DNA from 2 places in the Aeromonas sp. 160P genome. Region 1 is predicted to be linked to the other one. Evidence: riboswitches for the same ligand, from Rfam matches in the RefSeq annotation. Region 1 holds a riboswitch; the other holds the start of a gene.

What was found. A riboswitch is a leader RNA that binds a small molecule or an ion and turns the genes downstream of it on or off. The one in region 1 is predicted to bind cyclic di-GMP.
Region 2: another riboswitch for cyclic di-GMP. It lies ahead of ACY8FN_RS19595 (glycosyl hydrolase family 18 protein); the one in region 1 lies ahead of gbpA (N-acetylglucosamine-binding protein GbpA).

What each region holds. Positions count from the first base shown of each region.
Region 1 is NZ_JBUXKV010000001.1:181,679-197,302, reverse strand. It holds gene ACY8FN_RS00935 (MgtC/SapB family protein) at 1-799, opposite strand, end outside; gene ACY8FN_RS00930 (sulfate ABC transporter substrate-binding protein) at 1,015-2,016, shown strand; gene ACY8FN_RS00925 (RBBP9/YdeN family alpha/beta hydrolase) at 2,073-2,648, shown strand; gene cysT (sulfate ABC transporter permease subunit CysT) at 2,919-3,758, shown strand; gene cysW (sulfate ABC transporter permease subunit CysW) at 3,755-4,645, shown strand; gene ACY8FN_RS00910 (sulfate/molybdate ABC transporter ATP-binding protein) at 4,673-5,740, shown strand; gene cbl (HTH-type transcriptional regulator Cbl) at 5,864-6,811, shown strand; gene gbpA (N-acetylglucosamine-binding protein GbpA) at 6,873-8,297, opposite strand; cyclic di-GMP riboswitch class I at 8,363-8,448, opposite strand; gene ACY8FN_RS00895 (methyl-accepting chemotaxis protein) at 8,713-10,395, opposite strand; gene ACY8FN_RS00890 (IS1595 family transposase) at 10,696-11,658, shown strand; gene ACY8FN_RS00885 (M3 family metallopeptidase) at 11,713-13,578, shown strand; gene ACY8FN_RS00880 (hypothetical protein) at 13,658-13,894, opposite strand; gene ACY8FN_RS00875 (ferredoxin reductase family protein) at 14,202-15,506, shown strand; gene ACY8FN_RS00870 (S41 family peptidase) at 15,517-15,624, opposite strand, start outside.
Region 2 is NZ_JBUXKV010000001.1:4,207,524-4,223,147, forward strand. It holds gene mprF (bifunctional lysylphosphatidylglycerol flippase/synthetase MprF) at 1-1,862, opposite strand, end outside; gene ACY8FN_RS19540 (IS4 family transposase) at 2,084-3,412, opposite strand; gene ACY8FN_RS19545 (hypothetical protein) at 3,578-3,760, opposite strand; gene rstB (two-component system sensor histidine kinase RstB) at 3,815-5,140, opposite strand; gene rstA (two-component system response regulator RstA) at 5,162-5,872, opposite strand; gene yajD (HNH nuclease YajD) at 6,033-6,380, opposite strand; tRNA gene ACY8FN_RS19565 (tRNA-Ala) at 6,521-6,596, opposite strand; tRNA gene ACY8FN_RS19570 (tRNA-Ala) at 6,631-6,706, opposite strand; tRNA gene ACY8FN_RS19575 (tRNA-Ala) at 6,762-6,837, opposite strand; tRNA gene ACY8FN_RS19580 (tRNA-Ala) at 6,901-6,976, opposite strand; tRNA gene ACY8FN_RS19585 (tRNA-Ala) at 7,005-7,080, opposite strand; gene ACY8FN_RS19590 (glycoside hydrolase family 19 protein) at 7,856-9,787, opposite strand; gene ACY8FN_RS19595 (glycosyl hydrolase family 18 protein) at 9,866-12,487, opposite strand; cyclic di-GMP riboswitch class I at 12,586-12,673, opposite strand; gene ACY8FN_RS19600 (glycosyl hydrolase family 18 protein) at 13,189-15,624, opposite strand, start outside.

The DNA of each region.
Region 1 (15,624 bases):
TCGCCAGCTCGTTGTGGATAAGCAACACCAGCACCAGCAGTCGCAACCACATGGTGGCCCCCGCCAGTAGAATGCCGGTGGCCAGCAGCCGCTCCAGACCGCCCTGCTCCCGGTTGAGGCGGGCGAACTGCAGGGTGAGGGCGGTGGAGGAGGCCAGCCCCGCCAATATGCTGGTGAGCACCAGCCCGGCACGGGTGCCGAGCAGCCGCACTGCGAAGTGGCCAGAGAAGGAGATGCCAGCGATCACCACCACCATCAGCCAGATCTTGAAGGGGTTGAAGGCATCGAGGGGGCCCATCTCCTCGTTGGGGAGCACCGGCAGCAGCACCAGCGAGATAAGCAGAAAGCGCAAGGTGGCGTGAAACTCGGTTTCGCTGAGAAACAGCATCCCCTGCTGGATCTTGCCCTTGAGCCCCATCAGCAGGGCGGCCAGCACGGCGCAGGCCACCGCCTCGCTCGGGCTCAGCAGCACCGACATCAGCCCCAGCAGATAGGTGAGCAGCATGGCCACCGAGCTGGTGAGGCCAAACTCCCCCTGCCAGCGCTGGGCCAGCCAGACCGAGAGGCCGCAACCGATCACCACCGCCAGCAGGCCGAGCAGCGGCAGCCAGGGGCCTAGGGTTGGCAGCAGCAAACCGCACACCCCGCCGAGCAGGCCGATGAGGCCGTAGGTGCGCATCCCGGCGATGCGCTGGTTATCCCCCAGCTGGCGCACCTGCCAGCCCCGCTCCAGCCCGATGATAAGGCCGATGGCCAGCGAGACCAGGGCTCCGTTGACAGGGTCTGCATTGATCCACATGGCGGCTTCCTTTCGCGTCGTTGCTGCCTGATCCCATGATGGCACAGGGTGCAAGGTGGCAGAGGGGCATGGCTCACAGAGTCTGCGTCCGGCTCCCTGTGCGGGGTGAGGGGCTGATATGAACAAAAGAGATAAGCAAAGAGCTATTTCTTTCTTCTCGGCATAACAACTCCACGGCATGCTGCTCTCAACCCAACGAGATATGGAGTATCACCATGAAACTGCGAATGACCGCCCTGACCCTGCTCTCCCTGCTGGCATTTGGCCAGGCCAATGCCGCCGAGATCCGCCTGCTTAACGTCTCCTACGATCCTACCCGCGAGTTGTTTCAGGAGTACAACGCCGCCTTTGCCAAGGAGTGGAAGGCGAAGACCGGCGATGACGTGGTGGTGAGCCAGTCTCACGGTGGTTCCGGCAAGCAGGCCCGTGCCGTGGTGGATGGGCTGGAGGCTGATGTGGTGTCGCTGGCACTGGCTTATGACGTCAATGCCATCGCCAAGGAGGGATTGATCGCCGCCGACTGGCAGAGCCGCCTCGGCAACAATTCAGCGCCCTATACCTCCACCATCGTCTTCCTGGTGCGCAAGGGCAATCCCAAGCAGATCAAGGATTGGGACGATCTGGTGCGCAAGGATGTCGCCATCGTCACCCCCAACCCCAAGACCTCCGGCGGGGCGCGCTGGAACTATCTGGCCGCCTGGGGCTACGCCCTGAAGAAGAGCGGCAGTGAAGAGGGGGCCAAGCAGTTTGTCGGCGATCTCTACAAGAACGTGAAGGTGCTGGACTCTGGCGCGCGCGGTGCCACTACCAGTTTTACCGAGCGCGGTCTTGGTGACGTGCTGCTGGCGTGGGAGAACGAAGCCCTGCTGGTGCTCGGTCAGGCGGGGGCCAGCGACAAGTTCGAGCTGGTGGCGCCATCGGTCTCCATTCTGGCCGAGCCGCCGGTTGCCGTGGTGGACAAGGTCGCCAAGAAGCACGGTACCGAAGCGGTATCGAAAGCGTACCTCGAATACCTCTACTCCGATGAGGGGCAACATATCGTCGCCAAGCATCACTACCGCCCCAGCAACCCGGCGATCCTGAAAGAGACAGCGGCCCAGTTCCCGCAGCTTGCCCTCTTTACCGTCAAGGATCTGGAAGGGGATTGGGAGAAAGCCCAGAAGAAGCACTTCGCTCAGGGTGGTCTGTTTGACCAGATCTACCAGCCGGGTCGTTGATAGCCGCCATATCCATCACTGAACTGGCCCCTGTGCCAGCCGATAGGAGCACCAAGATGAACAAGATCCTCCTGGTTCCCGGTCTGCACAACAGCGGGCCGGATCACTGGCAGAGCCGCTGGCATGATCACTTTCCCCAATGGCAGCGCATGACGGGGCTGCCGTGGGACAAACCAGACCTCAGGGTCTGGAGTGCCAAGCTGGCGAGCAAGCTGAGAAGTCGTCGCGGCCGGGTTCATCTGGTGGCCCACTCCTTCGGCGCTTTGACCGCCATCGCGGCGGCCAGGTTACAGCCGGAGAAGGTCGCCTCGATTTTTCTGGTGGCCCCCGCCGATCCCGCCCGTTTTGGCATTGCGGATGAGGCATTGGCCGAGCCGCTGCAGGTGTCGGCCCAGCTGGTGGCCAGCCGCAACGATCCCTGGATGAGCTTTGAGCGGGCCGAATACTGGAGTCGTCAGTGGCAGGTGCCGCTGTTCGATGCCGGTGAGGCGGGCCATATCAATGCCCAGTCTGGTCATGGGGATTGGCATCAGGGGCTGAATTTGCTGGGTGCCCTCTATCGCCGTGGTGAGCTGGTGGTGGCGCAGGTCAAGGCCGCCTCGCCCCGGCCCGTGGTGCTCGGTTTTCGCTAGTTAGCTGTGAAGTGGTTGGAGGGCTGGCGATAGCGCGGTTTGCTGGTTGCGCCATGCCCCGTTCTTTGAATGTTCCGCTCCGTATTGCTCCATTTCTTAGGTCTTTTATTTATATAAAAGACCTTTTTTTATTTGGATCGCTCTAAAAGCCTTGTCCCACCGTTGTTAGACAAAAAAGTAATTAGCAAAGTCGCAAACGGTGTTTGTTGCTGACAGGAAGAGTGCGCAGAATCACCACATCTTAAATTATTCATAACAGACGGATGTGTTATGCGATTTGGTTCTTATTCTGTCTTGCCGGGTTTCGGCCCTACCTTTGGCTTCACTCTGCTCTATCTGGGCCTGCTGGTGCTGTTGCCGCTCTCGGCGCTGGTGCTGTTTGCGCTGAACAATATGACCGCCGCCGAGTTCTGGCAGGTGATCGGTTCGCCGCGAGTGCTCGCCTCTTTTCGCCTGAGTTTCGGTGCGGCATTTATTGCGGCACTGCTTAACAGTCTGTTCGGGCTGATCCTGGCCTGGATCCTGGTGCGCTACACCTTCCCCGGTCGTCGACTGGTGGATGCGCTGATCGACCTGCCGTTTGCCATGCCGACCGCCGTCTCCGGCATCGCCCTGTGTGCCATCTTCGCCCCCAATGGCTGGATTGGTCAGTGGGTCGCCCCCTTTGGTATCGAACTCGCCTACAACCCCATCGGGGTAGTGATTGCGCTGACCTTTATCGGATTGCCGTTTGTGGTACGCACCCTGCAGCCGGTGCTGCGGGAAGCCGAGATCGAGCAGGAGGAGGCGGCCGCCAGCCTCGGCGCCGACCGCTGGCAGACCTTTCTGCGGGTGCTGTGGCCGACCCTGATCCCGGCCCTGCTCACCGGTTTTGCCCTGGCGTTTGCCCGTGGGGTGGGGGAGTACGGCTCCGTCATCTTTATCGCTGGCAACTTGCCGATGGTTTCCGAAATCGCGCCGCTGATGATCATGAGCCATCTGGAGGAGTACGACTACGCCGGTGCCTCCGCCATCGCCGTGGTGATGCTGCTGATTTCATTCATTTTGTTACTGCTAATCAACAAGTTGCAGGCCTGGAGTTGGTCTCGCATCGGAGGGAGCCGGATATGAGTTCATCTGCCATCGCCATCGAGGTTGCCCCTGTGGAGGCGGCCCCCGGCCGCAAGGCTCCGGTCGTGATCCGCGAGCCCCAGTGGGTCAAGTGGTTGCTGATCACTGTGGGTCTGGGCTGGTTTGCCGCCCTGCTGCTGCTGCCATTGGCCACCGTCTTTATTCAGGCGCTGACGCCGGGGCTCGCCTTTTTCTGGCATGCCATCAGCGAGCCGGATGCCCTGAGTGCGCTCGGGCTGACTGCGCTGGTCACGCTCTGCGCCGTCCCCCTCAACCTGCTGTTCGGGATCGCGGCGGCCTGGGCCATCGCCCGCTTCCGTTTCCCCGGTCGTCAGCTGCTGATCACCATCATTGACCTGCCGTTTTCGGTGTCGCCGGTGATAGCCGGGCTGATGCTGGTGCTGCTGTTTGGCAGCCGAGGCTGGTTTGGCGACTGGCTGAGCGAGCACGACATCAAGATCATCTTCGCGATGCCGGGGATCATTCTGGCCACCACCTTTATCACTGTGCCCTTCGTGGTGCGCGAGCTGCTGCCCCAGATGGAGGCGCGCGGCCCGGAAGAGGAGGAGGCGGCCATCATGCTGGGGGCGAGCGGCCTGCAGATGTTCTGGCGCGTCACCCTGCCCGGCATCCGCTGGAGCCTGATGTATGGCCTGCTGCTCTGTACCGCCCGCGCGGTCGGGGAGTTTGGTGCCGTGTCGGTGGTCTCCGGCCATATTCGCGGTCAGACCAATACCCTGCCGCTGCATATCGAGATCCTCTACAACGAGTACCAGACCGGTGCCGCTTTTGCGGTGGCCAGCCTGCTGGCTCTGTTCGGGATCTTCACCCTGCTGGGGGAAACCCTGTTGGCCCGGTTGCGTGGTCAGCCTAACAAGTCCCACTGATTTGACGATTATTGAGAAGAGGCATCCATGAGCATTCAGGTTCAACAACTTAACAAGCATTTCAATCAGTACGCGGCGCTGGCAGACATCAACCTCGACTTTCACGATGGCGAGCTGGTGGCGCTGCTTGGCCCCTCCGGCTGCGGCAAGACCACCCTGCTGCGGATCATCGCCGGGCTGGAGCAGGCCGACAGTGGCAGCGTCATCATCCGTGGCGAGGATGCCTCGGATCTGCACGTGCGTGAGCGCAACGTCGGCTTCGTATTCCAGCACTACGCCCTGTTTCGCCACATGACGGTGTTCGAGAACGTGGCGTTCGGCCTGCGAGTCAAGCCGCGCAGCGAGCGCCCGGCGGAGGCGGCCATTCGCGCCCGGGTCAAGGAACTGCTGGATCTGGTGCAGCTCAGCCATGTGGCCGATCGCTATCCGACCCAGCTCTCCGGCGGTCAGCGTCAGCGGGTCGCACTGGCCCGCGCGCTGGCGGTGCAGCCCAAGGTGCTGCTGCTGGACGAGCCCTTCGGCGCCCTCGATGCCCAGGTGCGCAAGGAGCTGCGCCGCTGGCTGCGCGAGCTGCACGACGAGCTGCATGTCACCAGCCTGTTCGTCACTCACGATCAGGAAGAAGCGCTGGAGGTGGCGGACCGGGTAGTGCTGATGAATGCCGGGCGGGTCGAGCAGATCGGCACCCCGGCCGAGGTCTACGACCAGCCCGCCAGCTCCTTCGTCCACAGCTTCCTTGGCAGCGTCAACCAGTTCCGCGGTCGGGTGGCGGAGCAGGGATTCGGCATCGGCGAGCAGCTGCTTGGCGGGCCGTCGGCCTCCCATCTGGCCCACGGCAGCGCCGCCATCGCCTATGTCCGTCCCCACGAGCTGGATATTCTGCCTGCTGATGCGCCCGGCGGGATCCGCGCCACCATCACCCGCTTGTTGCCCATGGGGCCGCGCATTCGGGTGGAGCTGCGTGGCGACGGCGAAACCAAAGGGGCTCACTACGAGGCGGAGCTGACCAAGGAGGCAGCCAAACTGTTTGCGCCGGGTCAGGGGGTGAAGCTGGTGGCCAGACAGGCGCAGTTCTATCCCGATTACCAGATTTGATGCTGGGTTGTGGGCGGTGTGGTCGCCCGGTTCAGGCTGTTAGCCGGGCATGATCCCGGCCATATAACAAAAAATGAGGGTGTTGACCAAGCAGCGTCGCCACCCTTCGCAGGAGGCGACAAGGTGAATTTTCAGCAGTTACGTATTATCCGGGAGGCGGCGCGGCGGGATTACAACCTGACCGAAGTGGCCAACGCGCTCTTTACTTCCCAATCCGGGGTGAGCCGCCATATTCGCGAACTGGAAGAGGAGCTTGGGCTAGAGCTCTTTATCCGCTACGGCAAGCGGCTGCTCGGCATGACCGAGCCCGGCAAGGAGCTGCTGGTGATTGCCGAGCGTATCCTGGGTGACGCCAACAATATCCGCAAACTGGCCAGCACCTTTGCCAACCGCGACTCGGGCCGTTTGCTGGTGGCGACCACCCATACCCAGGCCCGCTATGCGCTGCCGCGGGTGGTGAAGGCGTTTCGCGAGCAGTTCCCGCTGGTACAGCTGGAGCTGCGTCAGGGCGGCCCGGAGGAGATAGTGCGGCTGGTGCAGAGCGGCGAGGTGGATATCGGCATCAGCAGCGAGCGGCTCGACAAGAGCGAAGGGGTGGTGGCATTTCCCTACTACCGCTGGCACCACAATATCGTGGTGCCGGAGCAGCATCCGCTCGCTGACGAACGGGAGCTGACTCTGGCGGCGCTGGCCAACTGGCCCATCATCACCTATCAGGCGGGGTTGACCGGGCGGGCACGAGTGGACGAGGCATTTGCCGAGGCGGGCATCGAGCCGCAGATCCTGCTGACCGCGCAGGACTCCGACGTCATCAAGACCTATGTCGAGCTGGAGATGGGAGTCGGCATTCTGGCCGACATGGCGTTTGACGCCCAGCGCGATCAGGGGCTGGTGCAGCTCGATGGCAGCCATCTGTTTGCCCCCCACACCGCCTGGATCGGCCTCAAGCAGGGGCAGTTCCACCACAACTTCGCCTGGCAGTTTATCCAGCTCTGCAACCCCGAGCTGGCGCTGGCGGATATTCAGGCTCGCGCCATGGGCAGCGAGCCCGCCATCGACTTCCAGATTTGAATGGGAAGAGAAGACAAGAAGGGGAGCCAATGGCTCCCCTTCTTGTTGTTCATGTCGAGATTTATTTCAGTTCAATCCAGGCATCTTGCCAGTGGGAGCCGATGCCCGGCTCGTACTGGGTGGCGGTGGTGGTCCACTGCTGGCAGTAACCGCTGTAGGGGAAGGGTTTGCACTGATAGACCTTGCCATTTTTCGGCTGCTGCACCTTGGTACCGGCGGTGTAGGACTTGATGTCGTTCGGGAAGATGAACTGGTAGTCGCCGCCACTGCTCGCCTCCTTGAACATCAGATCCATGGTCTGCTGGATGGTATCGCCGCCCGCTTTCGGGGTGGCCTTGATCACCAGCTGGTGGTGACCTGCCTTCAATCCTTCCAGCGCCATGGTGAAGGTGTGGCTGCTCTCCTTGATGTCGGCACTGCTTTCACCCTTGGCGACGCCGCCGTGGTCGTAGAGGGTGTTGGTGACGGTCAGATCGCCCTGTGCGGTGACGGTGAAGTCGAGGGTTGCCTTGCCGTTGTCCAGCACATAGTCGCTGGCCAGACCGCTGACGCTGATGCTGTCCACCACCGGCGGTTGTTGCTGTTGCAGGTCAATCTCGACCCGCTCCAGCTTGCTGTCACGCTTCAGATAGACCGGGTTCATGCCGTAGATCGGGTTGAACTGGCCATCGGCCCCTTGCTGACCGGCACGGATCAGGCTCTGTTCGGCGTTGATCTTGCTGGCGAGGGCGTGGGCCCAGTTGTTCTTCTGGCCCTGCTCGGCAGTGGCGATGGTCAGCACGGTCTGCAGCTCTGGGCGCTCGCCGTTGGCATCGAATACCCGGGTCATCGCCTTGTCACCCACCACGAGGTCGATGGAGGGGTAGATGGTGCCTGCCTGGCTCCACGCCAGCGGCGGCTGGCTGCCATCTTTGAACTTGGCGTCGATGATGTTGTAGAAGCTGTTGGTGGTGTCGCCCACTTCCCACACCCCGAGGATCAGCTGATAGCCGGTGCGCTCCGGCAGGGTACAGTTGTGGGTCACCTGCTTGGGCGGTTGCACCATGTTGCCTTCAATGACGCAGAAGGGGGTCAGATCGAACGAGGCGCGGCTCAGGGGTTGGTTGGGGTTCCAATCCTGCTTGGTGAGGTAGTAGCGCCAGTTGCGGGTGACGTGGTTGGCGGTGAAGGTCCAGCTGATGGCAAAGGGGCCAGCCTGCACTTCATGCTTGCTCCAGCGGTCGCTGGTCTGGACGTTCAGCTCGCTCCAGCGCGGGCTGCCCGCTGAGGCGATTTGACCATCTTGCGGGCCAGACTGCGGGAAGCCGGAGGGGCCCTCCACGCTTTGTGGCTCCCACTGCACGCCGCCACACTGGCTGTTGCCGCCGGTTTTGCACAGGTAGTTGCGGCTCTCGGGTTGGCTGATGTAGCCATGAGCCAGGGCGCTGCCGCTGGCCAGCAGCGCCAGCACTACGGCGATCTGATTGAGTTGGATTTTTGCTGCCATACATTCCTCTGTTCGATAGATGTGGGCAGTCAGTTGGCCGGGGTGTTCCCCGACGCACACTTGCGTGTGGCAACCCCGCTATCCTGGACAAAACGTCTGTAGACCGGAGGCTTTGCGTCCCGACCTTTCGGTCAGTTTGCCAAATGACTAGATGTTTAGTGATGGGCCAAATATTCAGCCATCAGCATTGCGCACTGCATTGATTAATTATTTGAAGTTAAATGTTTAAACGCACCGTTAAACGGCACGCGAATCATTCTAACTGACTGTTTTTAAATTGTTCTCTTATTTGTGAATGACGTCGAATGCCGTTGAATATGTCGATAAGATGCATGCCAATTGCGTGTTATTGATGTGAAAAAAACTGCCAGCTGAGCTGGCAGGTCGGGTTACAAGGCGACACTGCGTGACGCTGTCAGTGACGGGCGCGCTGCTCGCCAGAGGGGTGATATGTGGGGGCCATCATCGGGGTTGTTGCAGACTCTTTGCCCAGTTTGAACACCGCAAGCCGTTCATCCAGACTGCGGGAGAGGCCTGCCAGCAGCTCACTCTCTTGAGCCAGTTGTGAGGCTGACTGGGACATCTCCAGCGCCGAGTCGTTGATGCCGCTGACGTTGCGGTTCATATCCTCGGCCACCATGCTCTGCTGTTCGGCGGCGGTGGCAATCTGGGTCGCCATATCGCTCACATGCTGGATGCGGTTGACGATTTGGGTGAGATCCTGACCTGCCTGGCGTGACTGATTGACGCTGCTCTCCGCCAGCTTGCGGCTGGCATCCATGGCGCTGGCTGCACTAACCGCTCGCTGTTGCAGCAGGGCAATGGTGCTCTGGATCTCTTCGGTGGACTGGCGGGTGCGGCTGGCCAGCTGGCGCACTTCATCGGCCACCACGGCAAAGCCACGGCCCTGCTCGCCAGCGCGAGCGGCTTCGATGGCGGCGTTGAGGGCCAACAGGTTGGTCTGATCCGAAATGGCGCTGATGACAGCCGTCACTTCGCTGATCTGCATCACCCCCTCCTTGAGTTGATTGACTTGCACGGTTGCCTGTTCCACCTCGGTAGCCAGCGCCTGAATACCGTTGACGCTGGCATGAACGTCACGGTTGCCGAGCCCGGCTTCACCGGTCGCTTCCTGGGTATCGCGGGCGGTATTTTCAGCATGACCCGCCACATCGGTGATGGTGGCACTCATCTCGTTCATGGCGGTGGCGAGCTGGGCCAGTTGATCCCGCTGGCTGGTGACCGCCTGATTGGTCTGCTCGGCAGAGGCAGCGATGCGCAGGGCTGCATCCGCCACGTTGCGGGCCCCCAGACTCGCTTCCAGCAGGGCATGACGGATGGCATCCAGACTCTGGTTGGTGCAGCGGGCGACCATACCCAACTCATCTTTGCCGTGCACCGGGATGCTCACCACCAGATCGCCCTTGGCAACCCGCTGCATGGCGTGGTTGATCTGATTGAGGGGGGAGACAATGGAGTGAGTGATGCGCCAGCCCAGCAGCCCCATCAGCAAGACCGCGATGGCGGTGGCGGTACCCATCTTCATGTATTGGGCCCAGATGGTCTGCTGGATATCCTGCAGCAGCATGCCGGAACCGAGGATCCAGCCCCACGGCTGATAGCCGGAGACCATGGAGAGTTTGTCAGCCGTCTCGCCTGACGGGCCGGTCCAGACATATTGCAGGGTGCCCTGTTTGCCCCCTTTGGCGATATCCACCATCTGGAACCAGAACTGCCCGGCGGTGGCTGCTCCACCTTCCCCCATCTTCTGACCGACCAGCTCGGGGCGGATGGGGTGAACCAGCATGGTGCGGTTCTCGTCGATGACAAACAGGTAGTTGTTGCCATCAAAGCGGGTGTTGGTCAGCAGCTTGCGGGCTTCCTGCTGCGCCTGTTCAGCTGGCAAGGTGCTGGCCAGAAACTGGATCTGGCTCATGGTTTGTCCCAGCACCGCATTGAGCCGCGCCTCTCGCTCGCTCATCAGATTGCGCTGGAGCGCGTTGGCCGAGATAAACAGCAGCGAGATAAAACCGACAAATGCGACCGTGAGCAGCAAAATCAATTTGCGGCTCACAGTGATATCACCGAGCTTGAACATGACGAAACCCTCATTATCCCTATTGATGTGACGTGGCTCGTTACCGCAGTAGCCTAGTTTCATAAATTAACGACTCATTGTTGCAGCCGTTCATCGGCCTTTTTCAAATGAGTGTTTTGACAACAGTATAGCCAGCAGACAGCGATACTCACTTTTTGGTAGCGTGTTCATGCGCGTCCCTGCGTCATTTTTGCCAAAGAGTGTGAATGGTTTGGCATTTCAGCAAAAAATAAGGCTCTGTCCCAATTATGTGTTGAAAGGCTAAGCTTGAAGTAGGCCATCACCTTGAGGTCTACCATCATGGATACCCCAGCCTTTCAACACCTGTTGTCTCTCTTTCCACTGCTTACTCTGCGCCAACGCCGTGTTGCCCGGCAGGAGCTCACTGCGCCCCACGCCATTACCTCACTCAATACCCAACTACCTGCATGCAGTGGTTGCCCACATTGTCAGGCTGATGCCAGTCAGCTGGCACCCTGGGGATGGAGTCGGGGACTACGTCGCTACCGTTGCAAACTGTGTCTGCGCACCAGCACTGTGTTGACAAAGACCCCCTTGGCCAGATTACGTAAAGCCCAATGCTGGGAAGACTACGCGCAAGCCCTCATTGAAGGACTGACTGTCCGCCAGGCAGCTTTGCGTTGCGGGGTCAGCAAAAACACCGCTTTCCTCTGGCGCCACCGCTTCTTGCGTGCGATGGCCGCCCATCAAGCCACACGGGAAGAGGGTATCGTTGAGGTCGATGAAACCTTCTTCCTCGAATCGTTCAAGGGGCAACGGGGACTGCCGCGTCCAGCACGGCATCGCGGTGGTAAAGGGCGAACCCGGGGAACCGGGCTGGATTACATTCCGGTGATGGTGGTACAGGACCGTGCTGGCCATCATGCCGATTTTCAGTTGGAAAAGATGAACGCCGAAACAGTTATCGCGGTCTTGAAGCCCCTTGTCTCGCCGGATGCCGTGCTGTGTAGCGATGGCGCGGGCGTGTATGCCAGTTTCAGTAAAGTGCAGGGAGTGACTCATCAAGTAGTGCGCAATCGTCAGGGTGAGCGAGTGGTCGGAGCATTCCACATTCAACATGTAAACGGCTATCACCATCGATTGAAAGAATGGATGGTGCGCTTTCATGGCGTCGCAACTCATTATCTGAGGAATTATCTGGGTTGGCGCAGGATGCTGGAGCGTTACGGGAAGGGAGTGAATATCAAAGCGTGTTTGCATGAGGCGCTGGGGCACCCCATGCAACACGTAATTGGGACATAGCCAAAAATAAGGAGTGGGCCCCGCTGCGGGTGCCGCCACAACAAGAGGGAATTTATGAGTTCCATTGCCAGGAATTACTTCAACCAGCTCAACGCCGACTACCTGCAGGTACACAGGTGCAAGGAGGATCTCTTCTGGTCCACCTATATGGGCACCAGCGATGATCAGCCCGGTTTCACCGCAGCCGAACAGGCTTACAAGGCCTTTTGTGCCAATCCGGCCCGCCTGCCCGCATTACGGGAGATGCTGGCGCAGGCCGAACAGGATGATCTCAAACGGGGTCTGCAAGGCTGGATCGCCTTCTTCGAGTGCAACGTGATTGAAGATCCCGCCGCTGCCGCCCTGATGGATGAGCTGGTGGCCGCCGAGGCGGATCTGTTTGCCCGCCGCAAGGGGTTGAAACTGACCTTGCTGGACGAGCAGGGGCAGCAAGTGGCCGGTAGTCTGCCCGCCGCCAGCACATCGCTCGCCGCCAGCCCGAACGAGGCGGTGCGCCAGAGCGCGCTCGCCATGTTCCACGCCCTGGAGCAATGGGTGGTCGGCAACGGTTTTCTCGAGGTGGTGGCGATCCGCAATCGCTTTGCCCGCGCCATGGGCTATCGCGACTACTTCGACTACAAGGTGCGCAAGAACGAGCAGATGAGCCCGGAGCAGCTGTTCGCCATCCTCGACGACTTTATTGCTCGCACCGATGGGCGGTTGCAGCAGAGTCTGGCCGAGCTCAACGCAGCCAAGGGGGCGGCGGCGCTGTTGCCCCACAACCTGCGCTACAGCGTGAGCGGCGACGTGACCCGCCAGCTCGATCCTTATGTGCCCTTCTCGCGGGCGTTGAAGGATTGGGTCGAGAGCTTCCGCCGCCTCGGCATCCAGTATCGCGGGGCGACCTTGACGCTGGACTTGCTGACCCGGGAGGGGAAATACGAGAACGGCTTCTGTCACGGCCCGGTGCCGAGCTTCTGCCAGCAGGGCGAGTGGGTGCCTGCGGTGGTCAACTTCACCAGCCTGGCCGATCCGGCGCAGGTGGGCAGCGGTTGGAGTGGCCTCAATACCCTGTTCCACGAGGGGGGCCATGCCGCGCACTTTGCCAATGTCACCGGCAACGCCCCCTGCTTCTCACAGGAGTTTCCGCCTACCTCCATGGCCTATGCCGAGACCCAGTCGATGTTCTGCGACAGCCTGCTGGACGATGCCGACTGGCTCAAACGCTACGCCAGAAACGCGGCGGGAGAGCCCATCCCCGATGCCCTCATCAAGGAGTTGATCGCCGCGCGCCAGCCGTTTCGTGCCTTCAACGAGCGCCAGATTGCGCTGGTGGCCTACTTCGAGCGGGATCTTTACGCCATGGATGAGGCTGAGCGCACTCCCGATGCAGTACTGGCGCTGGCCCGCCAGTGGGAGCGTAAGATCGTCGGAGTGGAGAGCCCGCGTCCGCTGCTGGCCATTCCGCACCTCCTTAATCAGGAGTCGGCCTGCGCCTATCACGGCTACCTGCTGGCGCTGATGGCGGTGGAGCAGACCCGCGCCTATTTCCTGAAGCGCGATGGCTACCTGACCGACAACCCGCGCATCGGGCCGGACTTGGCCGCCCACTACTGGGGGCCGGGCAACGGCATGAGCCACGATGAGACCCTGCGAAGCCTGACTGGCGAGGGGTTCAGCGCGGTGCCGCTGGCCGAGGCGTGCAACCTGAGCACTGCCGAATCATGGCAGCAAGCGCAAGCCTGCATGGCCGCCGCCCAGCAGCGCCCCGCTGCAGGTGAGGGTACCCCGCTCGATGCCCATATCCGGGTGGTACATGGCGCAGAGCTCATCGCCGACAACCGCGAGTCGGAAACCCGTATGCTGGCCGACTTTGAGGCGTGGATTGCCCGGTGCTACTTTGCTGGGGGTGTCGGAGAGGAGCAGAGCCGCGCGCAGTAAGTGATGATATGGAGGCAGGCTTGTTCTGAATAAGCAATTGGCAGGAGGGGGACCTTCCTGCCATTTTTTTGCTCATTATTCACGACTCATCAATGACTTTATTTCCGCAACTTTCGCAGATGACGTGGCGTTCAAAGCGATCCATGTTGGCCAGGAAGGGGCCTGCTGCCCAGCCGGTAATGAAGTCCTTGATAAACTCTTTGCGCTTTTGCTCCGGTGTCGGCTGTTTGCCAAAGGATTTGTCGACCAGCACCACGACATGGCGGGTCTCGCGCTGACAGCTGGGGCAGAAGCGTTTTTCATTGGATGCAAGCAAGGGGTTCTCCTTGTCCGTGGGCGGGTAATAGGTTCTCCCACCGCAGATGGTTATCGTCCCCATTTGATTCCTTTTGTTGGCCGGGTGTCAACCAACCCAGAGACAACAGTTGCGCCATCCCCTATGCAGAGAGATCGAGCCAGCAAGCGTGATCACGAGGGGCATGCAGGCCCCTCTGTTGTTTTCGTTTGTCACACATTGCCACACAACCTTCCCCCTCTGGCAAAGTCTTGTGACTTGTAGGGTTTTTAATGGTGCTATGAGCAGGTAGATGAGGCCCTGCAGCGATGGAACCAAGGAGCATGTTATGACGGGCAAACGGATGTGGTGGCTGTTGCCATTGCTGGCGGTCGGGGTCTGGTGGCTGGGCTATGGGGGGGACGCCAACGGGGTGTGGCCATGGCGCCATGAGATGTTGCTGCTCACTGGCCTGCTGGGAATTACCTATATGGCGATTTCGCTGGTGCTGGCGTTGCGCCTGCCGCAGCTGGAGGTCTGGTGTGGCGGTCTGGATCGGATGTTGCGGTTGCACCGTCAGACGGCCATCGGGGGTGCATTGGCGCTGACCGCACACTGGCTGCTGGTGGAGGCGCCCAAATGGGCGGTCTCGGTCGGCTGGTTGAGTCGTCCCGCCCGGCGCGGGGCTGGTGGCGCCGGAGTTGGGGGTGGTGCGGGTGTAGGAAATGGCATTTCGCTCCATGAGCTTGGCAATACCCTGGGGCAGTGGAGTTTCTATCTGCTGATCGCGCTGGTGGTGGTGAGCTTGCTGGCGCTGGTGAGTTATGGCCGTTTTCGGCTGATCCACCGGCTGGCACCGATCATCTATCTGGCGGGTTGGGGTCACGGGCTCTGCTTGCTGCCTCAGGTGGGGGCCATGACCCCTGTAGGGGTGTCGATCTGGCTGATTGGCGGGATCGGGGCGATCGGCGCCCTCTACTCTCTGCTGGGGCAAGTGGGGGCGCGGGATCGCCATCCGGGCCGGGTCATTGCGGTACAGGCGCTGGCGGATCAGACCTGTGAGCTGACCATGCAGCTGGAGAGGCCGCTGACCCACTATCGCCCGGGCCAGTTTGCCTTCTTCGAGTTTGATGCCAAGGAGGGGCCGCACCCCTTTACTCTGGTGCGGGTGTCAGCGGATCGGCGGCAACTGGTGATCGCGGTGCGGGCGCTCGGGGATCACACCCGTCAGCTGGTGGCGCAGGCTCGCGCCGGGGATGGGGTGGTGGTGACCGGGCCCTATGGCGCCTTTGTGGCGCCCCAGAGAGGAGGGCGAGCCCTCTGGCTGGGAGCCGGGATCGGTATCACCCCCTTTGTCGCCTGGTTGGAGTCGTTGGCGGCACAGGGTGGCAGTGGCGAGGGGATCACACTGATCCAGTGCGCGCCAGATATGGCGGGCGCTGTCTATCAACAGCGGCTGGCTGAACTTTGCCAGCGTACCGGGGTGAGTTACCAGCTGCATCTGGACAAGGCGGCCGGGCGGCTGGATTTGACACGCATCGCGCGGGATGCGCCTGAGCAGGTGTGGTTTTGCGGGCCCGAGGGGATGGCTGACGCCCTGACCCGGCTGTTGCCGGACGGGCGTCTGCATCGCGAGTTGTTTCGCTTTCGTTGAGCTCTGACCGTTACCGGGCGCTGGCTGGCAACTGCTTGAGCGCGGCTTGTACCGCCGCCTCCAGTTGCGGGTCGCGTCCGGCCAGTATATCGGCGGGGGTGAGTGGCACCTGCACGTC
Region 2 (15,624 bases), 4.0 Mb from region 1:
TTGAAGGGGATCAGCCCCAGCTCCAGATAGAGCGGAAGATAGCGGGCCGAGACCTGATAGAAGACCGGGTTGGCGTCGTGCTCGTCGCACAGCTCCCGAAATTGCCAGAGCAGCTCCTCAATCAGCTCTGGGCGACCGACCGGATCCCCCATCACAATCCAGCTGCTGCCCTCGATGCCATACATCAAAAAGGCGTCACCGGCGGGGTGGAACAGCAGGGATTTATCTTTCAGCTGGGCCAGATAACCGTGGTTCCCCCCTTCACGTACCACCAGCTCGTGGGCGCGGGCCAGCGCTTCTTTATCCGGCTTGTTGCCCACGATGCGCAGCGGCGCCAGCAACTGTGCAACCCCGACCACCGCCAGCACGGCGACCACGCTGCCCATGGCGCGCAGGCCACGAGCGGCACCGCCGTGGGGAGAGAAGTGGAACCAGAGGGCGTGGTCATACTCCACCTGACGGTAGGAAAAAAGCAGCAACCAGAGGGCCCCCAGCAGTACGGCGCCGACCGAGACAAGCCAGCCCGGGGTGAACTGGGCATGCAGCAGGGATCCCTTGCGATAGAACAGCGGGCGGCAGGGCGTCATGATCAACAGAAAGCTGCCGAGCAGCAGGGTGGACTCCCAGCCTCCCCCCTTGAGCAGGGAGAAGGTCATCCCCAGTACCAGCAGCAACTGGCTGATGCGAAACGCGGCATCATGGCGGCGATAGAGGCTGCGGGCCAGCAGGATCAACAGCACCCCGCTCACGCTGCCGAGTATGTGGGAGAGCTCCAGCAGATGGAGTGGCAACACCTGCAGCAGCGTTTCGATGCGGCTGCGCATGGTGGGGATCATCCCCGAGCAGAGCAGCAGGCTGCCAGCAGCAAAAGTGCCCAGGCTGATGAGGGCGGGCAGAAACTCGCGCACTGCACTCATGATCCCCTGCAACCGTTGCCAGCGCACTTTCTGCTGCAACATCTCCTGACTGGTAAAGAGCAACAAGGCGCAGAGAAAGGGGATCACGTAGTAGATGCAGCGATAGAGCAGCAGCGAGGCGAGCAGCTTGTCGGCTGGCAGATAATTGGCCAGCAGCAGACTCATGCTCGCTTCAAAGACCCCGATCCCGCCGGGCACGTGAGCCATCACCCCAAGGAAGCTGGCCAGCACGAAAGCACTGAGCAGCACGGGGTATGGAACGCTCTGGGCGGGTAACAGCACAAACAGCACCGCGGCCGCTGCCATCCAGTCGATCAGGGCAACCAGCAGTTGCAGCAAGCGCACCTTGAATCCGGGCAGGGTCAGGGTGTGTTCCCGCCAGCAGAGTCGGGGTTGGGGCCAGCAGAGATAGGCCACCACCAGCAACAGCGCCATGGCGCCAGCCAGCTTGAGCAAGGTATCTGCCCACAGTGGCCACTCTGGCAGCAACTGTGACACATCGCAGGTCAATAGGGAGCCGCCTCCCCAAGCCAGCAAGCCGAGGAAGAAGGTGATGGAGCAGAACAGCACCACGCGGGCCACTTCCCCGGTGGCGAGCCCCAGGCTTGAGTAGATCCGGTAGCGTACCGAGGTGCCGGTCAGCAGGGCAAAGCCAAGGGTGTTGGAGAAGGTGTAGGCAATAAACGAAGTGATTCCGACCTGTTGCCAGGGGAGCTGCTTGCCCAGCGCGTGGAGCGCCAGCAGATCGTAGCAGCAGAGGCAGCCATAACTGAACAGGGTCAATAGCAGTGCGGCTGCCAACAGGGGCAGTGGCTGCGACCAGATAGCGACACGAATATCATGCCAGTGCCATGAATGGGTCAGGTGATAAAGCACGGTCAGTGCGGTGCCCAGCAGCAGCAAGCTGCACAAAGGGCCTAACCATTTAACGAGATGACGCCACATTCCATGTTCCTATTGTTAATTCAAATAGTTGATTTTTATAGCGTTACGGTAATGCATGGCAATATGGGATAAGGTGCGGTGTGTCGCTGTGCCAGATGGTCGATTCGGGGGCCGCAAGATGGAATATCGATCATGTTTTTCATGGAACAAACCCGGTATACGAGGCTGATGATGTCGTTGCAGAAGATGAAAAGGGAGGCATCAGGCCTAATGCCAGTCAGTTAAGCCTGACTGGCATTGTTTTTATTGGTTTTTTTAACTCCATACTTCTGTGGCCTTGGCTTCACGCAGCGGGGGTAACTTCGATCCCTTCGGGCCGGCAACACAAACTGGCCCGCCTGTTTCTCCAGCTCCGCAACGCGTCCTGGGATATTCCCCGGCGACACATACGACATGCAGCTCAGTTCATGGATGAGGTACACCGAGGCCATGTGAAAACTCAGCTGACTCGCCGTGTATCCCTTCAGGCTCGCCGCCATTTTTACCATCTGGCTGCGTAACAGGTTGTACGCCAGCAGCACACCCCATAGCTCTTGCCGTATCCCCGCCGCCTTCTTGCTGCGCAGGGTCAGCCGGTGCTGTTGCAGGCTGTGCTTCATCTCCCGATAGCCCAACTCGATTTCCCAGCGGTGGCCATACAGTTCGACGATATCGGCGCCCACAAAGCGCATCGGGTCGACCATTGAGGTCAGCACTTGCCGCTCTTTGCCGTTGATAGTGCGAGTCAGCAAGCGGGCTTCTAGCGCCTCTGGCAGTTGCGGCCACTTCTTTCTCGCCTGTGGACTGGTTTTGAGACGCACCAGCACATCCTGACGCCCCAGTTTGCGCACCACCTCGTATTGCGTGCCCTTTTTGAGTGGCAGCAGCCAGTGCCGCTCGCTGCCAGCGGTCTGCCAGGCATGGAGCAAACCGAGGGAGTAAAACCCCTTGTCGAACAGGGTCAGCGAGTGGTTCGGCGTACGCGCGACCAGCTGTTCGGCCAACACCATCTCGTTGACGGCGCAGCTCTCCATGACCGCCTGAACAAGCAGGTGGCTGGTGAGCTCCATCTGGCAGAGCATGCGTACCTGCGGATAAGCGGTCTCGCCATGCTGGGTGCCGGGCTTGGCAAAGGCAGCGGCATTGTCCGGAGTATCGGGAGTTCGCCACATCACGCCATCGACGGCGAGCAGTTGCAGCCCGGCCCAGCCGGGGTGATTGGCCTGCTGGTGCCAGAGCGAGGCGGTCTCGTGAAACAACCGCTCAATGCTCTTGTCCCCGAGCTTTTGGCGAGCTTGCAGGAAGGCGCTGGGGGCGACAAAGGGGCGGTCACCGGGCAACAGGATATCGAGCTGATTGACCAGCTGGGTCATGGGGACGTTGCGGAAGATGGCCATGCCGATGATGGCCCAGACCAGTCGCTCCATGGGCATACGGCGACGGCGGAGGGTAGCGACGCCCTCTTCGCCGAGCAGAGTGGTGATGAGCTCGTTGGGAATGAGGTCGGAGAGTGACTCAAACTGAGCGGCATTACTGGCGTGGAGGAAGTCGAGAGCTTGAGCGATACGCATAAAAAATCCGAAACCAATCAACAGGTTTCGGATTTTCACACATCAGAAGGATCGGTCAATGGATCCTTAACTGATCGGCATTAAGGCATCAGGCCTCCCTTTGTCATCTCTCCGCTTAACTACTTACTGTGCCGATCAGATCGTCTTTCAGGGAGCGGTGGGCTGTTATTTGGTTTTCGGAGCCACTTTGACCGCCGGTGCTTTGGCGTGAGTGGTTTTATGATGTTTCTTCACCACTTTGGTCTGGGTGGCTTGCGGTGCAGCTGCTTTGGTCGGGGTGGCTGCCATGGTGAAACCGGAGGTGAGGGCGAAGACGGCAGCCAAAGTCAGGGGGATAATTTTTTTCATGTTCAATTTCCTTATTCGGGTTGATGTTATGGAGCGTTTCTCCATGACTTCATCCTATGACTGTTGCGGCTGTCCTTCAGTGAGCGGTTGGTGACGGTTTGTATCCAAATGTACAGGGAGGGTGATGCAGAAGCGGGCGCCGCGGTCACTGGCCAGCAGCGCCACATCGCCCCCGTGATGACGGGCAATGCTGCGTACGATGGCCAACCCCAGTCCGGTGCCGCCGGTGCGGCGATCCCGGCTCTGATCAAGGCGCACAAACGGCTCGAAGATCTGGGGGGCCAGTGCCTGATCGATCCCCGGCCCGTCGTCACTCACCTCCAGCAGATAGTGATCCTGCAACCGGGAGAGCGAGAGGGTGACCCGACTCTCGGCATAACGCAGGGCGTTGCCGATCAGGTTCTCCACGGCGCGCGTCAACAGCCGTTGATCGCCGCACCAGGGCATCTGGATGGGCGGTAGTTGCAAAGCCAGTGCTTTCTCCGGGCGCAGTGCCTGCCAGTCTCCAAAGTGGAGCTCCGCCCACTCCACCAGTTCCAGCTCATCGAGCTTGAGTGGCAGCTCGGGCCGATCCAGCCTGGCATAGGTGAGCATCTCCTCGATAAGGGAGTCCAGCGCCCCCAGATCCCGCTCCAGTGCCTGCTGCTCGGTCTCCGAGGGTTGGGGGTCAAGCATGGCAAGCCGATAGCGCAACCTGACCAGCGGGGTGCGCAACTCGTGGGCGATGGCATCGGTCAGCTGCTTGCGGCTAGCGAGCATCGCTTGCAACTGGGCGGTCATCTGATCGAAGGTGCGTCCGACCCGGGCCAGGCTGCTGCCTTGCGGCAGGTTGGTACGACAGGAGAGATCCCCATCTCCCACCCGGCGCGCGATTTGCTCGAGCTGGAGCAAGCCGCGCCAGTGGGGGCGCAGCCAAAGCAGCAGTGGCAGCCCGAGGGAGAGGCCGATCACCAGCAGCAGCCCCACATCGACCCAGTGGAGTTCGTGCAGATAGGAGAGATAAGGAACCGGGCCAACGATCAGCACCTGATCGGTATCGGGGACACGCTGCAGGAAGGTGTCATCCTCTTCGACGATGACGATGTTCCCTGCGGCCAGAAAGGCCTGATCCTCGCTGGCCAGTGGTTGGTGCGCCAGTTTGCCGACCTTGAGGGGCAGGGTAAACTGGCGGCTCTGCTCGGCCAGCCGCTCCGGCCAGCGCTGTGGCGGAGTTCTCGCTAACTCGCTGGTCAACAGGCCAAGGGAACCTTGCAACATCCGCTCGAGGTAGCGGTCACCCGCCCGCTCGGCAGTCACCTGATAGACCACGCCCACCAGCAGGATGGCCAGGGTAAAACAGCCGATCAGCAACAGATAGAACTGGATAAAGAGACGGCGCATGGCGGTGCTCCCGAAAGAGGTTTATTCCCAGGCGTGGGGAACGAACAGATAGCCCTTCTGGCGGACCGTCTTGATCCGGGTCGGGTTGTCGGGGTCATCCCCGAGCTTGCGGCGCAGGCGGGAGATGGCCACATCCATGCTGCGATCCTGGCCGTCATACTCCCGACCGCGCAGGCTGCGAAAGAGAGTTTCCCGTCCCAATATTTGGCCAGCGTGGCAAGTGAGCTCCCACAACAGATCAAAGTCAGCGGTCGAGAGGGCAATGCTCTCGCCATCAAGCCGCACATCCCGACCCGGTCCATCGACGTGCAATCGGCCAAATTGCAGTTGCTGAGGAACGCTGCTGATGGCAACGGGTTGGGTTGATGTTTGCTGGTGCTGGCGAAACTGCACCCGCAGGCGGGCAAGCAGCACCGGCGGTGGGGTGGTTTTGAGGATGTAATCGTTGGCGCCAAGCTCCAGACTCAAGATCTGGTTCATGTCGCTGTCCAGCGAGGTGAGCATCACTATGGGGCCGTCAAAGCGCGGCCGCAGATCCCGACAGAGAGACATGCCATCCTGCCCCGGCAGCATGATATCGAGCAGCACCAGATCGGGCTGTTCGGCCTCGACCCGGGCCAGTGCCATATCCCCTCTGGGTTCGAGGATCACCTCCATATCGTGGCGACCAAGCCAACGGCTGATGAGTTGGCCTATCTCGGGATCATCTTCAACAAAAAGAATGCGCTGCATAGAAAAGTTCCATTCGAAACCGATGAAGACACGATGCCGGCCAGCATAACAATTAGGTCACCTAGCTCAATCATACGCCAGGAACATCTGCGTCCCTGTTACACCACCCACAGGGAGCTGACCCGCAAAGGGGTATGAATCCATTCTGTCAGCAATCCCTCTACGACTTCTTATTCATCCGCGCTTTTAAATCAGCAAAGGGGTTATGGGTCGCACCACCGGCAGCATTTTTGGCATCTTCGCCAGCAACGACCGTTGACCCATATTGATAAGCTTCGGTGTATTTTGAATGCTCATGATCGTGACAGTACAGACAAAGCAGTTCCCAGTTACTGCCATCTTCAGGATTGTTGGTATGGTCGTGATCGATGTGATGAACCGTCAGTTCGCGAAGGTTAGAGTACACGAACTCCCGAGAGCAGCGTCCACATATCCAGGGATAGAGTTTCAGGGCTTTTTCACGGTAGCCGCTTTCCAACTGCGCATAGTGCTTAGAGATAATTGCCATAATTGATACCCGCCCTCCTGAACGTGTGAATGCAATATGGTAGCACTGCGGCCACACTGTTCGGCTGGAGAAATAAAATTTTCGTACAACAAAAAGGCCACCGCGATGCGGTGGCCTTTTTGTTTCTTGTCACAAGAATTTGGTGGAGCTACGCGGGATCGAACCGCGGACCTCTTGCATGCCATGCAAGCGCTCTCCCAGCTGAGCTATAACCCCGATTTGTGTGAATGACCTAAAGTCATTCTGAATTTGGTGGAGCTACGCGGGATCGAACCGCGGACCTCTTGCATGCCATGCAAGCGCTCTCCCAGCTGAGCTATAACCCCAAATTCTTTTTCAGACAGCGGGTTCTGGCGGCCCGTCATCTGTTACTGCAAATAGTGGTGGAGCTACGCGGGATCGAACCGCGGACCTCTTGCATGCCATGCAAGCGCTCTCCCAGCTGAGCTATAACCCCACAAAGGTCGGCTTGGGTGATACACACCGCACTGCCCTGGGTACTTCATTTCAATCAGGAACCTGGTGGAGCTACGCGGGATCGAACCGCGGACCTCTTGCATGCCATGCAAGCGCTCTCCCAGCTGAGCTATAACCCCTTTGATTCCAGATTGTTCGAGGAGAATTTGGTGGAGCTACGCGGGATCGAACCGCGGACCTCTTGCATGCCATGCAAGCGCTCTCCCAGCTGAGCTATAACCCCAACTCACCTCGGCGCTGACGAAGTTATCTCCGGCAACGGAGGCGGATGATAGGCATCGTGAGCTTTGCTGTCAACCCTAAAATAACCGCCATTGATTCGTTTAGTCAAAATTGCAGCAGTCCGCTGTTTTTACCAGCAAGGAGCATGCTATCTCTCTGTTTTATGTCACAAATCGGCTCAAACTCCGATCTCAAGCCGCGATAGAGTGCAGCCTATGCAGCCGGCCCCTTTCCGATGCAACGCTTCCGTTCTCTTGCCTTATATTGCAGGTGCGCCAACAAACTCGCCCTCATCACCCCAATAAACCCTCTCCATGAACAAGAAACCCTTTCCATAAAGAATGTTGCATTTGAAAACCCTTTCTATGATTTCGGTAAATTTACAACATAAAAAGTTGATCCAGCTCACAGATAGCCATAGGATCAAACCGTGATCCAGATCACACACCATAACCATAAATGACAGAGCGATGAGGTAATCTATGTTTGAGAATCTGGCAGTCCTGTTCCGCCTCAAGGGCGCAACCACCAAGAGCGGCATTGTAGAGAAAGATGCCTATGCCCCGTCCACCCGTGAATACTACTTTCGCTACGGCAAGTGAGTCGTGAAAGTGTTTCATAAATAACAGTAATAAAACTACATCACACATCCTATCGCAGCGCCATCAGGTGCTGTCCTGTCCCGGCCAGAGAGAGTCCTCGGCCAAACCTGAACTCCACCAAACAAGAATGGGGCCCGCAGGCCCCATCTTTTATTGCATTGGCTTATTGCCGGATCACAACTTAATCCAGGCATCGCTCCATGCGGTTCCCTTGCCGGGCTCATAAGCCCAGGCTGCACCGGAACACCAGCCGGTGTAGGGATGCGGTTTGCACTCGTAGCTGGCGTCGCCATTGCTGACGCGCTCGCCCGCTTTATAGGGAGTGCCCGCTTTGTAGGCCGGGTAGTCACCATCCGGTGGGGTTACGCCCCCCTCTTCCCCTTTGACCAGCAGAGCGTGGTTAGCGCTGCGGCTCAGGTTCCCTTCATCGGTCACCATCAGCTTGATATCCAGCTTGGTATCGCTGGCCGGCTTGGGCAGGGTCAGCTCCAGCGTGACCTGATCCAGTGCCGGGGCAGAAGCACCAGCCGGAATGGTCCAGGCATACGCCAGCGGCTTGCCTTCCGGATCGCTGGAGTGCTGCGCCGACAGGGTTACCTTGCTGCCGCCTTCGGCCTGCGCCGGGCCTGTGATGCTGGCCACCGGTGGCAGGTTGGTACCACCGCCATTATCTTCAATCACCAGCTCGGGATAGAAGTGCTGGACGCAGCGGGTGTAATCCCCCTCCTTGAAGGCGCTGAAACGGGTCTGGTAACCCACCAGCTTGCACGCATAGCTCTTGCCGCCGTTCGGATTCTCGGCCACATAGCTCCAGTCCTGCTCCCAATAGATAGGCAGGGCACCGGCGCCTTCGTTGTCAAAGTACTTCATCCCTTTGCAACCCAGCACTTCGTCAGCCGGTACCGGCACGGCGAGGTAGTTGGCAAACTCGCGGTAGTAGTTGATACGGTTCTGGGACTGGGCATGCTCGGCATTGCCGCCACACTCAACGCCACCGTTGATGATCTGGGTAGTCACCCCGAAACCGGGTACCAGACCGTTCTGCTTGTCATGCTCGTTCGGCTGCCAGGTGCCGTCGATGACGTGCAACATGGAAGGCTTGGGCGGCTGCGGATAGGTGTAGAAGAACACCGCGCTGGCAAGGTTCAACCAGCTGTCAGCCACCAGCTCCGGCTGGTCGAGCAGGGTGCGCACCGTGCCAAACATCGCCTCGGAGAAGGGGCCGTAGTTGTAGTTGTAAGAGAGCTGCTTGGCACCACGACCGAAATAGCTCTTGAACTCGCCATTGTCGAAGGTGCCGCATGGCCACTGCTGACCCTGCCATACGCTGGGGCTGCACTCGGCGTTGTAGCCGCCGCGCATCGCTTCGGTCCAGCCCATTTCACGGACATAGACCAGCGCCTGACGCCATTCGGCTTCCGGACGCCAGCTCTCGTGGCCACCGGTCTCCTGGGCGAAGTGGGCAAACATGGTCGCCAGGGTCTTGCGACAGATAGCCTCGGCATCGCGACCATCGCTGTAGTTGCTGCACAGGGCCGGGAACTTGGCAGCCGCCTGCAGCAGACCACGATAGCTGTACTCGGGGGCACGCAGCGGGAACAGGTAGTTGAACTGGCTCTCGCTGAGCAGGCTCTCCACCAGCTTGACGTTATCCGGGTTGTCGGCACGGCCCGCTTGCACCGCTTCCACCACCAGATTGTCGCGGGTAGCGATAGATGTCTTGACCGCTTCCATTCCGGGGAAGTCAGTCAGCGTCTGCTCTTTGGCATCCAGCTCTGCCTGGCTCATATAGACAGGAGCTGTGGTGCCATCCGGCGGCGTAGGTGTTGGTGTGGGCGGAGTGGGCTTGTCGTCACCGTCGCCATTGTCCGGCGGGGTCACTTCACCTTCGCCGATCAGCTTCCACGGGGTATCCCACTCGTTGGCAGCCGCCATACCGGGAGTCTGGCCCGGGTTGACCCACCACTTGGCCTCGAACACCTGGCCGTTGTAGTTGACCTGGCTACCGCCCGGATAGGATTTGTTGATGTCGTATGCTTCGGCCGCCCACAGGTGGCCGCTCAGCATCAAGCCGGCAAGCAGAAGGGTGATGCGATTTTTTTTCATTATTGTTGCTCTCTTAACTTTATTAGCAGACAAAAACGGGGTCTGAACAGACCCCGCCACAATCATAATGATCTCAACTTAACGGCAGCTTGCTGCACCGACATCAACCCAGACATCGTGCTTGCCCGGCTCATTACCTTGAGTCCACCACTTGGCCTTCCATTGACGACCGTTGTGGTTGGTCAGGTCCCCACCGTTGTAGACAACAGCAGCGTTCCAGCCCAGATCAACCTGGCTCTCCAGTGACCACTGATCCGCAGTGCGGCTCGGTTCATTGCCCTGGGTCCAGTATTTGGCACGCCATACCAGCTGGTTATGGCTGACCTTGTCACCACCGTTGTAGACCTTGCTGGCCTGCCATGCAGGCTGGTTGGCAGCTTCAGGGTCTGTGGTGGTACAGCTGTCGCCACCTTCACCGCCATCGTTAATCGGCGTAACGGTAAGACGAGTTGCTGCGCTGGCGTCGAGTGCGCCATCGGAGACGGTCAGGGTCAGGTCATAGCCAGTCTCGACATCCACTGCGGGGCCAGTGACGACCAGAGTCTCGCTGTTCTGGCCGGTGGCCGTGATCCCGGCAGGCACTTGCCATTGGTAGATCAGCTCGTCGCCATTGGGATCGGATGCCTTGGCAGTGATGCTCACCTGCTTGCCCTCTTCTACTTTGAAGCTGGCAGGCAGCGTAACGACCGGAGGCAGGTTGGGTTGCGGTGCCTTGTTGGTCACCACCACCTGATCCTTGGCAGCCAGTTGCTGGTCATCGGTCACGGTCAGCTCGAATACCAGTTGGGTATCGGCACTGACGGCGTTCACATCGGCCCGAACCTTGGCTTGCGTGGTATCACCCAGTACGGCCTGCGGACCGGAGATCTGCTTCCAGCTGTAGGTCAGGGTACCCTTTTCCGGATCGTGGGAGGCGGAACCATCCAGCATCAGGGTGGCCGGGCCGGTCACCGCCACATCGCTGCCCGCATTGGCTACCGGCGGCTTGTTGACTGGCGGGGTGATCCCTTCACCATGACCGAGGCCTTCATGCATGGCGTTGAGGATGTCGCCGTTATCGGCATCGATCTCCCAGGAGAAGAGGCCACCCAGCTTGTTGGCCAGCACATACTGGCCCTTGGCCTTGACGGAGCGATCGTCATCATAAGTGATCAGCTCGCCAGTGGAGGGCTTGAACAGGGTCGCCGCTTCTGCGGTCTCGTCGTAGTTGTATTCCCAACCCGCACCCATGTGGTTATTGACGATCTGGCGATAATCGACCACGCCATCTTCCCAGGTACCCTTGATCTTGCCAGTTGCGGTACCGGTGAAGGGATCGTTGCCCTGATAGCCGCTCACCCCTTTCCAGCCACGGCCATAAGCCGCCGCACCGACCACCAGTTTTTCGGAGTCGACACCTTGTGCCAATAGCAGATTGACCGCTTCATTGGTGTTGTAACGCTTGTTGGCGGAGCCATTGGTCGCTTGATACAGGTTGGCCTGATGACCCAGCTGGGTATTGCTCCAGCCACCGTTGTAGTCGTAGCTCATCACGAAGAGGTAATCCATGTACTGCTGGGCAGCCTTGTAATCCACATCTTCAATCTTGTCATAACCGGCACCGATGGCAGAGGTCAGCTCATAGGTGCGACCGGTCTCTGCTTCCAGCTCGTCGAGCATGGCGCGCAGCTCTTTCATGATCAGCACATAGGTAGCCCCATCCTTGGTCTTGTCGCCCAGGTTGGGGTTGGCGCCGTCACCACCCGGAAACTCATAGTCGATATCGACGCCGTCAAAGAACTTCCAGGTCTGCAGGAACTCTTTGACCGAGGCGACGAACACGTCACGCTTTGCCTTGTCATGCATGAAGTAGAAGGGGTCGGAGAGAGTCCAGCCGCCGACGGAAGGGAGGATCTTCAGGTCCGGATAGGCCTGCTTGAGGGCCATCAGGTTACCGAAGTTGCCCTTGTAGGGCTCGTCCCAGGCACCCAGCGTGCCTTGTGGCGCTTGTATCGCAGCCCAAGGATCGTGGATCGCAACCTTGAAATCTTCGCGACCGGCACAGGATTTTTGCAGCGCTCGGAAGCTGTTGCCGTTTTCGATCTCTTTGAGGCTGTCGTTGATGCCATCACCGCCGCAAATAGGGGTGAAGCCATAGAGGATATGGGTCAGGTTCTGTGCCGGGATCTTGTTTACCGGGAAATTTCGACCATAAACGCCCCACTCAACGAAGTAGGTACCGACAACCTTGCCGGATTTGTTGGCATAGGGCTTGTTGTGTTCTTGCAGAGTCGGCTTGAGCGGAACAAGGTGACTACCATCAGTATCGGCAATCAGGATCTCTTTGGCATCAGACAGGGTGCAACCATCGCCGTTGCACAGCGCGACCTGCATCTGATAGCGACCACCTTTGTTCACCTTGAAGGTGGCGGTGCCGGCCGCAGAAGAGGGACCTGACCACACTTCCTTGCCATCCAGCAGCACTTTGGCGGTCTGGCCAATATCGCCACTCCAGATGTTCCAGGTAACGGTGACATCGGCGGCGTCTTTGCGGGTCACCAGTTGGTTGTATGCACTCGCGGAGGGATTGACTTCGACAATGGCAAACTTGGTAGGGCCCCAACCAATGGCGGGTTTACCGGGAGCGGCGGCATAGGCGGCCGATGAGGCGAGCAGGCTACCGACCATCATGGCCAGCAACGCAGGTTTTGGACTTAGCATATTGCTTTCCTTTACGTTATTGAAAAACGAAAGGGCAACGCAACACGACAGGTAACACAAAGATGACCACCCCTTGGCAAAGGCAGTCTGCATAACACTGTGGTGGCCCCGCTATCTTAGGTAAACATGTCCCTTAAACCGGAAGCTTTGCGTCCCGACTTTTCAATCGGTTTGCCCTTAGCACAACTTTATTCTCGGCGATAAATAATCACTGATTGACTATATGGGTATTCAAGGGATTAAACAAATCCGACCATTGCCTTTTCCCTCGAAAAGAAACGCCACAAGTGTTTAATTTTTAAGGGTTAATTGTTTAAAGCCAGATGATTGAAACATACACTTTGTTCACAACAACAGAGGCCATGGCTTGGCCATGGATCGAGCCATAAAATAAACCGATAAAAAACAATAACTAACAAAAGTGTCATTTACGAAATACCACCCTGAACATGAATTAATAATGGTTTTATCAGCGCGCTTTTGTCACCGGCCCCGCAGCCTCCCCCCACCCAATTGACCATTCAGATACGACAAAATTGTTCGTTTGACTTTACGCCCGGGGTCGCCAGTACCGCCCCTAACCAAAAAGTGGCGTGGTGGCCCACTGAATGTCAGAGCGCGGTGGGGTAAAGAGGCGCTGGCACTGATTGCCAGACAAAAAAAACGGGGCATGACTGGCATGCCCCGTGACCATTCAACTCTTATTTACAGCTGGCGGCCCCCACATCCTGCCAGACGTCGTGTTTGCCGGGCTCGCTGCCCTTGGTCCAGTACTGCGCCTTCCACTGACGGCCGTTATAAGTGGTGATCTCGCCACCGTTGTAGGCCACATTGGCATCCCAACCCAGTTGCACCTTGCTCACCAGCAGCCACTGATCCGTGGTGCGGCTCGGCTCGTTGCCCTGAGTCCAGTACTTGGCCTGCCACACCAGCTGGTTGTGGCTCACCTTGTCACCGCTGTTATAGGTGGTTGCCGCTTTCCAGACTGGCCAATTGACTGCATCCGGATCGGTCGCCGTGCAGCCACCACCGCCGCTGGCCGGTTTGACCGTCAGACGGGTTGCCGCGCTGGCATCCAGCCCGCCGTCGGAGACGGTGAGGCTCAGGTCATAGCCGGTGTCGCTGGTCACGCTCGGGCCGGTCACTATCAGGGTGGCGCTGTTCTGGCCTGTCGCGGTGAGGCCTGCCGGCACGCTCCACTGATAGGTCAGGGGATCACCGTTCGGATCGGAGGCGGTGGCCTTGATGGTCACTTGCTTGCCCGACTCTACAGATGCCGTGGCTGGCACGCTCACCACCGGCGCCAGGTTGGCTTGCGGCGCCTTGTTGGTCACCACCACCTGATCCTTGGCACTCAACTGCTGGTCATCGGTCACCGTCAGCTCGAACACCAGATTGATGTCGGCTGCCACGGCGTTCAATACCACGCGGGCCTTGGCTTGAGTGGCATCGAGCAAGCCAGCCTGCGGCCCGGAGATCTGCTTCCAGCTGTAGCTGAGAGCGCTGTTCTCCGGATCGTGAGAGGCCGAACCATCCAGCGTCACCTCGGCCGGGCCGGTCACCTTGAGGTCACTGCCCGCGTTGGCCAATGGCGGCTTGTTGACCGGCGGCGTGATGCCACTGCCGTGGCCCAATCCTTCATGCATGGCGTTGAGGATGTCGCCGTTGTCGGCATCGATCTCCCAGGAGAAGAGGCCACCGAGCTTGTTGGCCAGCACATACTGCCCCTTGGCCTTGACCGAACGCTCGTTGTCATAGGTGATGAGATCGCCGGTCGCCGCCTTGAACAGATAGGGCCCCTCGGCCACTTCGTCGTAACCCTGCTCCCAGCCAGCCCCCATCCGGTTGTTGACGATGTCGCGGTAATCCACCACCCCATCTTCCCAGGTGCCTTTCACCTTGCCGGTCGCCTTGCCGGTGAAGGGGTTGTTGCCCTGATAACCGCTCACCCCGGTCCAGCCACGGCCATACATAGCGGCCCCGACCACCAGCTTGCCGGGGTCAACCCCCTGCGCCAGCAGCTGATTGACCGCCTTGTCGGTGGTGTACTTGGTATTGGGATCCCAGCTCGCCGCATAGAGGTTGGTCTGGTGACCCAGCTCGGTGTTGCTCCAGCCACCGTTGTAGTCGTAGGTCATCATGAAGATGTGATCCATGTAAGGCTGGGCCGCCTTGTAGTCCACATCCTGGATCTTGTCGCCCCCTGCCCCGATGGCCGAGGTGAGCTCATACTGGCGACCGGTCTCGGCCTCCAGCTCGTCGAGCATGGCCCGCAGCTCCTTCATCAGGGTCACATAGGTGGCACCATCGCTCGGGCTGCCCAGTTTCGGGTTGGCGCCCTGTCCGCCCGGGTACTCCCAGTCGATATCCACACCGTCGAAGAACTTCCAGGTCTGCAGGAACTCCTTCACCGAGCCGACGAACACATCGCGCTTGGTTTTGTCACCGAGGAAGTAGAAGGGGTCGGAGAGAGTCCAGCCACCGACCGAGGGGAGGATCTTGAGGTTCGGATAGGCCTGCTTGAGTGCCATCAGGTTGCCAAAGTTGCCCTTGTAAGGCTCGTCATGGGCGGTAAGGCGGCCTTGCGGCATCTGGATGGCAGCCCAGGGATCGTGCATCGCCACCTTGAAGTCGGCGCGGCCAGCACACGCCTTCTGCAGCGCCTGGAAGCTCCCTTCGATCCCTTTGAGACTGTCGTTGAGGCCATCCCCGCCGCAGATGGGGGTGAAACCATAGAGGATATGGGTCAGGTTCTGGGCCGGGATCTTGTCGACGGTAAACTTGCGGCCATAGACCCCCCACTCCACGTAATAAGTCCCCACCACCTTGCCGGACTTGTTGGCGTAGGGCTTGTTGTTCTCTTGCAGCGCGGCCTTGAGTGGCGCCAAGTGGCTGCCGTCGGTATCGGCGACCACGATCTCCTTGGCATCAGACAGGGTGCAGCCATCGGCGTTGCACAGCGCCACCTGCATCTGGTAACGCCCCCCTTTCTTCACCTTGAATTTGGCGCTCCCCGCCGCGGCCGAGGGGCCGGACCACACCTCCAGGCCATTGAGCAACACTTTGGCACTCTGGCCCAGATCGCCACTCCAGAGGTTCCAGTTCACCTCCACATCGGCGGCATCCTTCCGCTTGAC